Regions from separate parts of the Hyphobacterium lacteum genome, predicted to be linked through region 2. Evidence: predicted binding sites of a transcription regulator. Region 2 holds the regulator's gene; the other holds the start of a gene.
What was found. The regulator LexA, encoded in region 2, represses DNA repair genes until DNA is damaged. The targets are predictions, from matches to a motif close to ATGTTCCNCTTGTGTTCC.

Region 1: a site for LexA is predicted at 2,857-2,874, ahead of V0U79_RS02775 (PA0069 family radical SAM protein). Genes of this name have one in related genera too.

The regions. Positions count from the first base shown of each region.
Region 1 covers NZ_JAZDRP010000002.1:48,067-54,748, reverse strand. Annotated here, with positions in the region: gene V0U79_RS02785 (site-specific DNA-methyltransferase) at 1-940, opposite strand, end outside; gene rnhB (ribonuclease HII) at 1,060-1,623, opposite strand; gene V0U79_RS02775 (PA0069 family radical SAM protein) at 1,705-2,832, opposite strand; gene V0U79_RS02770 (uracil-DNA glycosylase) at 3,135-3,959, opposite strand; gene V0U79_RS02765 (electron transfer flavoprotein-ubiquinone oxidoreductase) at 4,072-5,742, shown strand; gene V0U79_RS02760 (tetratricopeptide repeat protein) at 5,791-6,682, shown strand, end outside.
Region 2 covers NZ_JAZDRP010000001.1:186,646-193,327, reverse strand. Annotated here, with positions in the region: gene V0U79_RS00915 (divergent polysaccharide deacetylase family protein) at 1-527, opposite strand, end outside; gene V0U79_RS00910 (anthranilate synthase component II) at 639-1,247, shown strand; gene lexA (transcriptional repressor LexA) at 1,313-1,981, shown strand; gene V0U79_RS00900 (ComEC/Rec2 family competence protein) at 1,962-4,079, opposite strand; gene gltX (glutamate--tRNA ligase) at 4,139-5,572, shown strand; gene gltA (citrate synthase) at 5,601-6,682, shown strand, end outside.

The sequences.
Region 1 (6,682 bases), on a different contig from region 2:
CATTGCAGGACGGAGCGTTCTGGATTTCGGCGCCCACCTTGTGGATAGAGCCTTCGACCCGGCCGGAAATGATGGAGCCATCGGCGCGGACGCGTGCCGTACGCTTGCCCTTGGAATCGTAGAGCATGTCGCCCGGCTTCACCATGCCGCGCTCGACCAGGTTTCCAAAGGGAATGCGTGGTTCGGCGCGCTTGGAACGGGTGACGGCGAGGGATTGATCGGCCGCAGGGCGGATCGCTTCCAGCCGCTCGGTCGCCACCTGCACATAGTCTGTTTCGCGCTCGATGCCGATATATTTCCGGCCCAGCCGCTTGGCCGCCGCGCCCGTCGTGCCGGTGCCGAAGAAGGGATCGAGGATGATGTCGCCCGGATCGGAGGTTGCCAGCAGGACGCGGTGCAACAGGGCTTCCGGCTTCTGGGTCGGGTGCGCCTTCTTGCCATCGCTGGCCTTGATGCGCTCGCCGCCTGAACAGATTGGCAGCACCCAGTCGGAGCGCATTTGCACACCATCATTCAGCGCCTTCATGGCGGCATAGTTGAAGGTCGGCTTGGCATCCTTGGTCTTGGCCGCCCAGATCAGGGTTTCGTGCGCGTTGGTAAAGCGCGTGCCCTTGAAGTTCGGCATCGGATTGGTCTTTCGCCAGATCACGTCATTCATGATCCAGAAGCCCATGTCCTGCAGGAAGGTGCCGAGCCGGAAAATATTGTGATAGGCGCCCATCACCCAGATGGCGCCATTCGGCTTCAATATGCGGCGCGCCTCTTCCATCCAGGCACAGGAGAAGAGGTCGTAATCGTCGTGATCGCCGATCTGGTCCCATTCGGCGTCGACAGCCGAAACCTTTGAATTGTCGGGGCGATGCAGATCGCCGCCAAGCTGCAGATTATAGGGCGGATCGGCAAAGATGAGATCGATGCACTCGTCCGGCAGCGTACGCATGATTTCCACGCATTCGCCTTGCAAAATCTGGTTGACCGGTAGCTTTTCCCGCACCGCTATACTCCACCCATAGGACCACCTTAGCAGCCAAGAATCGCCTGTGCAGCCCTAATGACGGGTTAAACAAGTGCGGGTTGGCGCATGGGCGAGAAGCTCATGCGGTGGATCGGGCAGGGTCCGTGGGCGGCAATCGCGTCCAGATGGGTGCGGGCACCATAGCCCTTATGCCCTTCAAAGCCATAGGCGGGATAGCGCTCGGCAGCGCGGATCATCAGATCATCGCGCAGCGTCTTGGCGATGATGGAGGCGGCGGAAATTGCCGGTTCCAGCGCGTCGCCGCCGATGATGAAGCGGGCGGCTGCCGGCAGGCCTTCGGGTGTGCGATTGCCATCGATCAGGAATTCAGCCGGTACTTCGCCAAGATTCAGCGCGGCGCGGCGCATGGCGGTCATGGTGGCCTGCAGGATGTTGATCCGGTCGATCTCCTCCGGCTCGGCAATGCCGACGCCGACAAGTGCGGTCTCACGGATCTGTGCGGCCAGGGCCAGCCGGCGCTTTTCGCTCAATTGCTTGGAATCATTCAGCCCGTCGATGGGCTCGCGCAGGATGACCGCTGCCGCCACGACCGGCCCGGCCAGCGGCCCGCGGCCTGCTTCATCGATGCCGGCGATGGTGTTTGCCATTTCCCCCTCTCCCTCGAGGGAGAGGGAAGCGCATTCAGCTTCCGACAGGAAGGTGGATGTGCAGGGTGAGGGGAAGAAAAGTCAAAACAAACTCCCCTGATTGCCGCGGGCGAGGGGGCGTTCGAACAGATCACAGCGCAGGCCGGGGCCCTTTGTCTTCAGGCCGAAACGCTCGATCGCCTTGCGGAAGCGGCTGGCCAGCAGGCGGGCATAGGGGCCATCGCCGCGCTGGCGTTTGCCAAAGGCTGAATCATATTCCTCGCCGCCACGGGTCTGACGCACCAGCGACATGACATGCGAGGCCGCATCCGGCCGTGTGGTTGCCAGCCATTCCTTGAACAGGCCTTTGATCTCCATCGGCAGACGAAGAAGCACATAGCCGGCAGAGATGGCACCGGCCTCGGCGGCGGCCTGTAATATCGCTTCCAGTTCGCGGTCATTCAGCGCCGGGATCATCGGGGCGGCCATGACGGTGACGGGCACGCCGGCTTCGGCCAGCTGCTTGACTGCCTCCAGCCGGCGGCCGGGCGTGGCCGCGCGCGGCTCCATGTCCCTCGCCAGGCGGCGGTCCAGCGTGGTGATGGAGATCGCGGCGCGGAACAGGCCCTTCTTGGCCATAGGCGCAATGATATCGAGATCGCGCAGGATCAGGGCCGACTTGGTGATCACGCTGACCGGATGGCTGAAAGCGGCGCAGACCTTGAGGAGGTCGCGGGTGATCTCTTCGGTACGCTCGATCGGCTGATAGCAATCGGTATTGGCGCCGATGACAATCGGTTCGGGCCGGTAATGCCGGTCGAGGAAGGTGCGCTCCAGCAGGCGCGCGGCCTCGGGCTTCTTGAAGATCACGCTCTCGAAATCGAGGCCGGGCGAATAGCCCCAATAGGCGTGGCTGGGGCGGGCATAGCAATAGACGCAGCCATGCTCGCAGCCGCGATAGGGATTGATCGAGAGATTGAAGGAAATGTCCGGCGAATGATTGCGTGTGACGATGGAGCGGGACGCATCGATCAGGGTCACCGTGCGCAGCTGCTGCGGTTCCGGGTCGCTGTCGCGCCAGCCATCGTCGAAGGGTTCATAGGCCTTGTCCTCGAAGCGGTTGGTCCGGTTCGAGCGCGCGCCTCTGCCCCTGGGTTGCAAGGGCTGGGGCAGCGGATCACCGACCAGATCGGTGTGAATGCAAGGGGGCGTGCGGGGGGCTTTGGTCATGCTCAGGATTATGTTCCTAGGAAAAGAACAAATCAAGAACTTGTGATGTTGATATCCACACACCCGTCATCCCTGCGAAAGCAGGGACCCAGTTGCGCAATTTCCACCGGCACGCCCCGAGCCAATCAGCCGCAAGCGTCACCGCCACGCCGATTGCGCGCACGAAAGACTGGCCGGCATGGATTGTAAGGCGGGGTCGGCCTTTTTGGTTTGTCTCGCTTTGCCTCGCACCCTTTCTCTCTCCCTCGAGGGAGAGGGAGGAGCGCGAATTCGCGAAGCGATGAGCGGTCAGGGTGAGGGGGTTACGCCCCCTCCACGCGTTTCACCACTTCCAGCCAGTCGCGCCAGGCGCGGCCCTTTTCCTGCGGGCGGAGGAGGAGATAGGCCGGGTGGAAGAGGGGCATGGCGTCGACATGCTCGCCCGGTTCTCCCTCGGCATCCTTGATGCGGTATTCCGACCAGCGGCCGCGCAGTTTCATGATGCCGGTGGTGGCCCGCAACAGCGCCTGCGCCGAGACGCCGCCGGCAAAGACCAGCACCTTGGGATGAACCAGCGCGATATGCCGCTCGATCAGCGGCAGGCAGACGGCAATCTCCTCGGTCGAGGGGGTGCGATTGCCCGGCGGGCGCCAGTTGAGGATGTTGGAGATATAGACATCGGTTTCCGGATCGAGGCCGGAGGCGCGGATCATCCGGTCCAGCAGCTGGCCGGACTTGCCGACAAAAGGCTTGCCCTGCTCGTCCTCGTCACGGCCCGGGGCTTCGCCGACAATCATGATCGGGGCCTGCGGATTGCCTCGCGCGAAGACGGTGTTGCGAGCGGTGCGTTTCAGGGCGCAGCCATCAAAGCCTTCAATTGCGGCTTTCAGCTCGTCCAGCGAATTGGCCTTGGCGACCGCTTTGCGGGCATCCATCGGATCGCCCTCGGCCTGACCGAAGCCGGCGGCCTGGGCCGCCTGCGGTGTGGCGATGGCGGGCTTGGGCTGGTCCTTCAGCGGGTCGGGCTGGCGCAGGGCCGGCTTTGCCGCCTTCTTTTCCGGGACCACAGATTCAGCCTCGATACCCATATCCTCCCACCAGGAGGTGAGGGCTTTCATCGCCTCGGATCGCGTATCGGTGGCAGGCATTCGGTGTGGACCCTGGATGGCGCTTCATCGCGCCCTAGCTGTGACAGAAGAGCTAAGCTAAGACAGAAACATCACAAAGCGAAAGACTGCGGGGCAAGGGAGCAGCCAGGAAATGTCAGACGATATTCAGCGCGAGTCGATGGAATATGACGTCATTATCGTCGGAGCGGGGCCGGCCGGACTGGCCGCGTCGATCCGGCTGAAACAGCTGGCCGCTGAGGCCGGGGCCGAGATATCGGTCGCCGTTCTGGAGAAGGGCGCCGAGGTCGGGGCGCATATCCTGTCCGGCGTGGTTGTCGATCCCAAGGCGCTGAACGAGCTCATTCCGGACTGGAAGGAGCAGGGTTGTCCGCTGACCACCGAGGTGAAGGACGATATCTTCCTGGCGCTATCGGAACATTCCAGCTTCCGCTTCCCGAATTTCGCCTTCCCGCCCTTCATGACCAATCATGGCTGCTACACCGGTTCGCTGGGGGCGGTTTGCAAATGGCTGGGCGAGCGGGCCGAGGCGCTGGGCGTGGAGATCTATCCCGGATTCCCGGCGGCGAACTTCATCGAGGAAGATGGCGTCGTCAAAGGCGTGGTCACCGGCGATTTCGGTGTTGCCCGCGATGGCAGCCACAAGGATGGCTATCAGCCGGGCATGGAGCTGCGTGGCAAGTATACGCTGATCGGCGAGGGCGCGCGCGGGTCGGTCGCCAAGAAATTGATGGATCGCTTCAATCTGGGCGAGGGGCGTGATCCGCAAAAATTCGGCATCGGGCTCAAAGAGCTGTGGCGCGTGAAGCCGGAGAAGCACAAGCCGGGCACGGTCCAGCACACAATGGGCTGGCCGCTGGACAATAATACCGGTGGCGGCAGCTTCCTTTATCACTGGGGTGATAATCTGGTGTCGGTCGGTTTTGTGGTGCACCTCAACTACAAGAATCCCTGGATCTCGCCCTTTGAGGAATTCCAGCGGATGAAGACCCACCCCGAAATCCGCGACCTGTTCGAAGGCGCCGAGCGGCTTGAATACGGTGCGCGCGCCATTACCGAAGGCGGGTTCCAGTCGGTGCCGAAACTGGCTTTCCCGGGCGGGGCGCTGATCGGGTGTTCGGCCGGCTTCGTGAATGTGCCGCGTATCAAGGGCAGTCATAACGCCATGAAGACCGGCATGCTGGCGGCGGAAAGTGTCTTTGCTGCCGTCCAGTCAGGCCGTCAGGGCGATGAACTGTCCGAATACCAGACAGCTTACGAGAATTCCTGGGTGGCCAAGGATCTGAAGCTGGTCCGCAATGTAAAGCCGCTCTGGTCGAAATTCGGCACCTTCCTTGGCATCATGCTGGGCGGGATGGACATGTGGATGAATTACATCCTTGGCGGCTTCTCGCTGTTCGGGACGATGAAGCACGGCAAGAGCGATGCCGCCTCTCTGGAGCCTGCCGACAAGTACAAGAAGATCGACTATCCCAAGCCGGACGGTGTGCTGACGTTCGACCGGCTGTCTTCGGTGTTCATCTCGAACACCAATCACGAGGAAGACCAGCCCATCCATTTGAAACTGGCGGATCCCGCGCTGCAGAAATCCAGCGAATGGGAGGTCTTTGCCGGCCCGTCCAGCCGCTATTGCCCGGCCGGCGTTTATGAATGGGTCGAGGATGAGAATTCCGGCGAGCGGAACTTCGTGATCAACGCGCAGAACTGCGTTCACTGCAAGACGTGCGACATCAAGGATCCGAACCAGAACATCGACTGGACCACGCCGGAAGGCGGGCAGGGGCCGATCTATTCCAATATGTAACAGTTGTGCTGACTTGTTCGTAAGACATAGAGGCGTATCGTTGTCTGCATGATTGTTCGTCTCGGCCTCCTATTCCTGTCAGCCCTGCTGCTGGCGGCCTGCCAGACCACGTCCGGCGACCCGTCTCTTCCGGTCATCAATGCCGAGGATGAAGGTCCGTCCGCCTATGGCGCCTTCCTTGCGGGGCGGTTCGCCGGAACTTCCCGGGATGCGGACGGGGCGTCGGATTATTTCGCGACGGCGTTTGAGCAGAGCCCGGACAGCGCCATCCTGGCCGAGCGCACCTTTCTCTCCTCTGTTCTGTCCGGCGATGTCGAACGGGCCGTCAATGCCGGGCGCGTGTCGGTTGCTGCCGGTGACGAAACCAGACTGGCCGGGCTTTACCTGGCAGCCGACGCCATGGCGCGCGGCCGCTATTCCGAGGCTGAAACCTATCTGTCCAGTGATCAGCTGGGCCCGTTCAACGAGTTCATCGCCGAGTTGCTGATGGACTGGGCGCAAGCAGGACAGGGCAATGCCGCCGAAGCGCTGGAACGCGCAAGAGCGGCTTCGGTGCCGGGATATGCCGCCGCGTATCTGACAGTGCATCGTGCGCTTCTGGCCGATTTTGCCGGTGAAACCGTGCAGGCTGATGCCGCCTATCAGGCCGCGGTCAGCGAAAGCCCGTTCACCCGGATCGCGATCGCCCTTTATGGCGATTTCCTGCTGCGCGAGCGCCGGCGTGAAGATGCGATCGCGCTTTATGACCGCTATCTGCAACAACAACCGCTCGAGCGCAGCATTACCGAAGCGCGCCGGATTGCCGCCGAAACCCGGCGGATCCCACGCCGGCCATCGGTCAGCCAGATGGCAGCAAGGGCTGTGTTCGGCCCTTCTGCGGCGCTGGCTTCACAAGCCGATATTGACCTCTCTGTCGTTTATCTCCGCTTGACCCAGCGGC
Region 2 (6,682 bases):
TGGTTGTTGAAACCGGTTGCGCCCGGAACACGTCTGAAAGCCAAATCGACGCGCCGCCTCAACTCTTCCCGTGAAAGATGGCGGGTCAACGCGCCCGGGCCGGGATCATCCAGACCATAAGGCTCCATTGGCAGGTGCAGGAAAATATCATGCCCCCTCTCCCGCGCTTCCAGGGCAAGTGCAGGCGTCGCCTCGGCATAGGGCAGGAATGACAGGGTCAACGCCACCGGTAGGTCCATTGCCTGGCGGGTCAATCCGGGATCGATACCGGCGTCATCGATCACAAGAACGACCACCGGCCGGGTGTCGGAAACAGGCTGCGGCGCCCGGGTTTCGGCGATCACGTACGGAACCGGATCGGGCAAAGGACGAAAGTTGTCAGTGTGGACAGATAATTCTTCGGTGGCTGCCGGCTCAAATCCAGTGGCGCGGCCCAGTTCAAAAGCGCCCGCTCCCGCCACGAAAATGGCAGCGGTCAACAGACCGGCGATTAGTGGACTTACCGAATTGGACCAAGCGGATCTCATGATGCCGAGGCCACACCGCTTCGGTTAACACCTCGTTTACCCGGCGCATGAGCACAGCAGCATTGCACGCCGAACCACCGCTTCTAGATTAGCGTCGGCAAAGGACATTTCATGCTGCTGATCATCGATAATTACGACAGCTTCACTTTCAACCTCGTTCACTATTTCGAGGAATTGGGAGCCAACACGCATGTCGTTCGCAATGATGCACTGAGCGTCGACCAGGCGCTTGCATTGCAGCCAAAGGCGATTTGCCTGTCACCCGGCCCCGGGCGGCCGGAAGATGCCGGCATTTGCCTCGATCTCATCCGGTCAGCGCCGGATGATCAGCCCATTCTCGGCGTCTGTCTCGGCCATCAATGCATGGGCGAGGTCTTTGGCGGCCAGACCGTACCCGCGCGGGCCATCATCCATGGCAAGGCCAGTAAGGTCAGCCATGATGATAGCGGCATATTTACCGGTCTGCCCGGCTCGTTTGCGGTCGCGCGCTATCATTCCCTCGCGATCGGCTCGCTTCCGGCTGATGCTCCTCTCATCGTCAACGCCCAGACCGCCGATGGAGAAATCATGGGAATCCGCCACAGGAATCGCCCGCTCCATGGCGTCCAGTTCCATCCGGAGAGCATCGCTTCGCAACATGGCCATTCGATACTGGCCAATTTTCTGAACATTGCAGGCCTGCCCGTGACGGCCGCGCTGGATGATTTCGCCTTAACTTGACGTTTACCCGGAACACTCATAGAACATTTTCAGAAGTTTCTGATTTGTTCTCTTTGAGGTGAGCCATGCTGACGCGCAAACAACACCAGCTTTTGCTCTTCATCCACAAGCGTTTGAGTGAAGATGGCGTATCGCCATCCTTCGAGGAAATGAAGGATGCACTGGATCTTGCCTCCAAGTCGGGAGTCCACCGCCTGATTACCGCCCTCGAGGAACGCGGCTTCATACGCCGGCTCGCCCACAGGGCGCGCGCACTGGAAGTGCTCAAAATGCCCGAGGACGCCTCTCCTGCCGCTTCGGCCAGCAATGTGGTGGAAGCCAACTTCGCGAATAGCGCGGCAAATGATGCCATGGATGTCCCCCTTCTCGGCAAGATTGCCGCAGGTGTTCCCATTGAAGCGATCCAGCACGAGCGAGACCGGATCATCCTGCCGCCTGATCTGGCGGGCGGACGCGGTGACCATTACGCGCTTGAGGTTGAAGGTGATTCAATGATCGATGCCGGCATCCTCGATGGTGATATCGTCATTATCGAGCGCAGTGATACCGCCATGAATGGCGAGATTGTCGTCGCTCTCGTTGATGAGGAAGAGGCAACGCTCAAGCGCTTGCGCAAGAAAGGCGGATCGATCGCGCTGGAAGCCGCAAACCCGGCATACGAGACCCGGATATTCGGGCCTGATCGCGTACGGGTGCAGGGACGCCTGGTCGGACTTATCCGCCGCTATCACTAGCAGGGCGGGCCCAGATCCGGCCACGGCGGCCGTCCTCTACACTGGTTCGCCTGAGTGAACGGCCCGGCTGACTCCAGATAGCGATTGCTCCCTCGCGGCTGCGGTCCCGCTGATCAATCAATTCGGCACGGCAGCTTGCACGCTGGATAGGTGACGCTGGTGCGAGCAGAACGACGAGATCCTCTCGCTGACAGGCCTCGGTGAGCCCCTCTTCTGCGCGCACGACCCCGATATCCAGTTCCGCACCATCAAGGTGGCATCCGACCGGATCGCAGCGCCAACCTGATGACCGGGGCGTGACAGGATCACCGGCCTGTTCAAGGAACACACGAAGCGGAAAGCGGGATCGGCGCCGGTCAGATGTTGCCCAGACAGAACCGGAATCGGTGTCTTCCTGCGCCAGAACCACACCGTCCTCGCTGACGAAGATATCCGGGGGCCGGCTATAGGCCCAACCGGCATAGGCAAGCAGGATCAGGATCGGCCCTGCCCAACGGAACACGCCGCGAGCCGCCACCAAGATGACAAAGCCCAGAGAGTAGAGCCCCATCACGGAACCGGGTGCAGAAGCAGCCGGTGCCAGCGCCCCCGGCCAATTACTGACCCATTCGGCAATTCCGACCACCCACATCAAGCCCTGGCTCATCACGGCCAGGGCGGGCGCATCCAGCCCCAATGGTGCCAGCGCCAGGGCAATCGCTCCAGCCGGCATCACCAGCAATGAGAAAACCGGCATGACCAGTAAATTGGCGGCCAATCCGAAAACTGCGATCCGGTTGAAGTGGAAAACAGCGAATGCCGCGGTTGCGCCGCCGGCGACCAGAGACGACAGGGAGAGGCTGCTCCAGAATTGCAGGATGGAATCGAACCAGGTCTTCCGATCACGTGTCGACGCACGTTTGCGCCAGAAATCAAAGGCAGCAATCAACGCCGCCGCGGCCGAAAATGACATCTGGAAACCCGGTGTCAGGACGCTCTGTGGCTGAAGAATGAGGACGATCGCAGCCGCGATCGCCACCGATTGCATGGAGATAGCCCGGCGGCGCAACAAGGTCCCCATCAGGATGACAGCGACCATCACAAAGGCTCTCTGCGTGGAAACCGACATGCCGGACAAAACCAGGTAGAGAAGCGCTCCCGTCAGGGCAAAAATGGCGGCGGGAATCCGGGGGTCATACCGCCGTGCAAACGACGGAAAGCTGGCAGCTGCTGCCCTGACAGCAAAGAAAAGTCCGCCCGCAAAAAGGCTCATATGGAGGCCGGATATCGCGAGAATATGGCCCAGACCGGCCGCCCGCAGCGCTTCTGCCTGATGTTCGGGAATGCCGGATCTGTCCCCCGTCAGAAGCGCCGCAGCAATTCCTGCGGTCTGCGGATGGGCGCCATTGCGAATATGTTCGGCCATGGCCCAACGCCAACGTACGAGGGATCTGCGCAATCCATCTCCCTGCACGTCGGCAGCCTCGAGCGGTGCAATGGCATAACCTGTGCCTGCAAGACCGGAGAACCAGGCTGCGAAGGCCGGGTCATAACCTCCCGGCACGGCGGGGCGCCGCGGAGGCGTCAGCACAACGCGCGCCTCGATCCCGTCTCCCGGGGAAAATGCCCCCCGCCGGGCATTGAAGCGTACCCTCGAAATGTCTGCCGGATGCCCATCCAGGTGCGTGACATGCACGATCAGCCGTTCCCGGCCATTTCCGGCCTGTATCTCCTCGATCCAGCCTGTAACTTCCCGGGCACGATTATCATCTGTCAGAACCGAACGAGATTGCCGCAAGGTATGCTGCTGCGCATATGCAAACCCGAACATCAGAGCCGCCAGCAATGTCAGGCCGGATAACAGGATCGGCCTTTGGCGCACGCCAAAACTTGCCACAAATGCCAGCAAAGACAGCGCAAGAGCGAACCAGCCAGCGAAAACAGGCGGCTCTATCCCGGACGTGAAATAGACAATCGAACCCGCGCCAAATGCTACCGGGCCCCAGATGACGATCCGGATCGGGGTTTTGTGGGCCGTTTCATCCGAAATACGGCGCCAAAAGCTGCTGAGAAAGCCGTGCAGCCGGAATGCCGGGAATCTGTGTTCGAGCTTACGCAATCGGCTATTTCATCCCCCTGCCTGCCATGCTACCAACCGCACTCCTTTCGCAGCGCAACATGGTTTCGCTAGTGCAAAATAAGACACAACCCATAGTTACACGGTTTGCGCCGTCGCCGACAGGCTATTTGCATATCGGAGGCGCCCGCACGGCCCTGTTCAACTGGCTTCTCGCACGCGGATCGGGCGGAAAATTCCTTTTGCGGATTGAAGATACCGACCGCGAACGCTCAACCGATGACGCAACAGCCGCGATCATTGATGGCCTCAGCTGGCTGGGTCTGGACTGGGATGGAGATCCGATTTCCCAGTTCGGCAATGCGGCCCGTCATGCTGCCGTAGCCCATGAACTGCTCGCGAATGGCCGTGCTTTCCGTTGTTATATGAGCGAGGCCGAGACCGCTGCCGAGCGCGAGAAAGCCTTCTCCGAAGGGCGTGCGCTGCGCAGCCCGTGGCGTGACCGTGACCCGGGCGATGCGCCGGCGGATCAGCCTTTCACCGTCCGTTTCCGGGCCGGCGATGACGATGTCGTCATTGCCGATGCGGTTCAGGGGGATGTTCGCTGGAAAGGCAAGGAATTCGACGATCTGATCCTGCTGCGTTCGGACGGGACGCCGACCTATAATCTCGCTGTCGTGGTCGATGATCACGACATGGGCATCACCCATATTGTCCGCGGCGATGATCACCTCGTGAATGCCGCGCGGCAGGCCCAGATCTATGACGCGCTTGGCTGGAAGCGGCCGGTTTTTGCCCACATCCCGCTGATCCACGGCCCGGATGGAAAAAAACTGTCCAAGCGCCATGGCGCTCTCGGCGTGGAAGCCTATCGGGATATGGGTTATCTGCCGGAAGGCCTGCGTAATTATCTTCTGCGTCTTGGCTGGGCATCAGGCGACCAGGAATACTTCACCGACGAAGAGGCCATGGCGGCCTTCAGCCTCGCTGGCCTGAACAAGGCGCCGGGACGGCTGGACTTTGACAAGATGGCCAGCGTCAACGCCTATCATATGAAGCTGGCCGACGATCAGCGGCTGGCCGAGCTGGTCTTGCCCTGGTGTGAGAAGCAATCCGAAGGGCTGGATCCATCCGATACCGGTTTCCAGACCCGCTTGCTGGATGCCATGCCGGTGCTGAAGACCCGCGCTGCCACACTGGAAGAATTGGCCTCACAGGCCTATTTCCTGTTCAAGCCAACGCCTTTCATCCTGGAAGGAAAAGCAGCAAGGCCCTTGAATGGAGATGGCAAGGACTATCTCGCCAAATTCAGATCAGTTCTGTCATCGCTCGACAGCTGGACAGCGGAAAGTGTGCACGGTGCCCTTACCGCTTTCGTCGAGAAAGAAGGTATCGGTTTCGGCAAGATCGGAGCTCCACTCAGGGCGGCCGTAACGGGTGGAGAACCGGCTCCGGACCTGTCCCAGGTCCTGGAATGGCTGGGCCCCGAGGAAACGCTTGCCCGTATTGATGAACAGATCAAATCAGACCTATAAGACGCACGAAAGAAGAAGGACGATCATCATGGAAACAAAAGCTCAACCCAACGGAACGGCAACGCTCACGATTGATGGTCAAACCTATGAGTTGCCGGTCCTGAAAGGCACGATCGGACCGGATGTGATCGACATCCGCACACTCTACAACAAGGCCGGTGTTTTCACCTATGATCCAGGCTTCACTTCCACCGGATCATGCGAAAGCCACATCACCTATATCGATGGCAATGAGGGCACCCTGCTCTATCGCGGCTATCCGATCGATCAGTTGGCCGAACAGTCCAGTTTTATTGAGGTCTGCTATCTGCTGCTGCACGGCGAATTGCCGACGCCGGCGGAACTTGAAGACTTCGATATGACAATCCGCCGGCACACCATGCTGCACGATCAGTTCGACCAGTTCTTCCGCGGTTTCCGACGCGACGCCCACCCGATGGCGGTCATGGTCGGCACGGTCGGCGCTCTCTCGGCTTTCTACCATGACTCGACGGATATCAGTGACGCTCAGGCCCGCACCATTGCCAGCCATCGCATGATCGCAAAGATGCCGACGATTGCTGCCCGCGCTTACAAGTATTCCATCGGCCAACCCTTCATCAGCCCGCGCAACGAGCTGGATTTTGCCAGCAATTTCCTGCGGATGTGCTTTGCTGTACCCGCCGAGGACTATGAGCTGAACAAGACGCTCGCCAAGGCCATGGACAAGATTTTCATCCTCCATGCGGATCACGAGCAGAATGCGTCCACCTCGACGGTACGGCTCGCCGGTTCGTCGGGCGCCAATCCATTTGCCTGTATTGCTTCGGGAATTGCCAGCCTCTGGGGCCCGGCACATGGCGGCGCCAATGAAGCCGCTTTGAACATGCTCGAAGAGATTGGCTCGGTTGACAATATTCCTGAATACATTGCCAGGGCGAAGGACAAGAATGATCCTTTCCGCCTGATGGGCTTCGGGCACCGGGTCTACAAGAATTATGACCCACGCGCCAAAGTGATGCGCGAAACCTGCCACGAGGTACTCGACGTTCTGGGTGTTCGCGATGAACCGTTGCTGCAAGTGGCAATGGAGTTGGAAAAGATCGCTCTGGAAGATCCGTATTTCGTCGA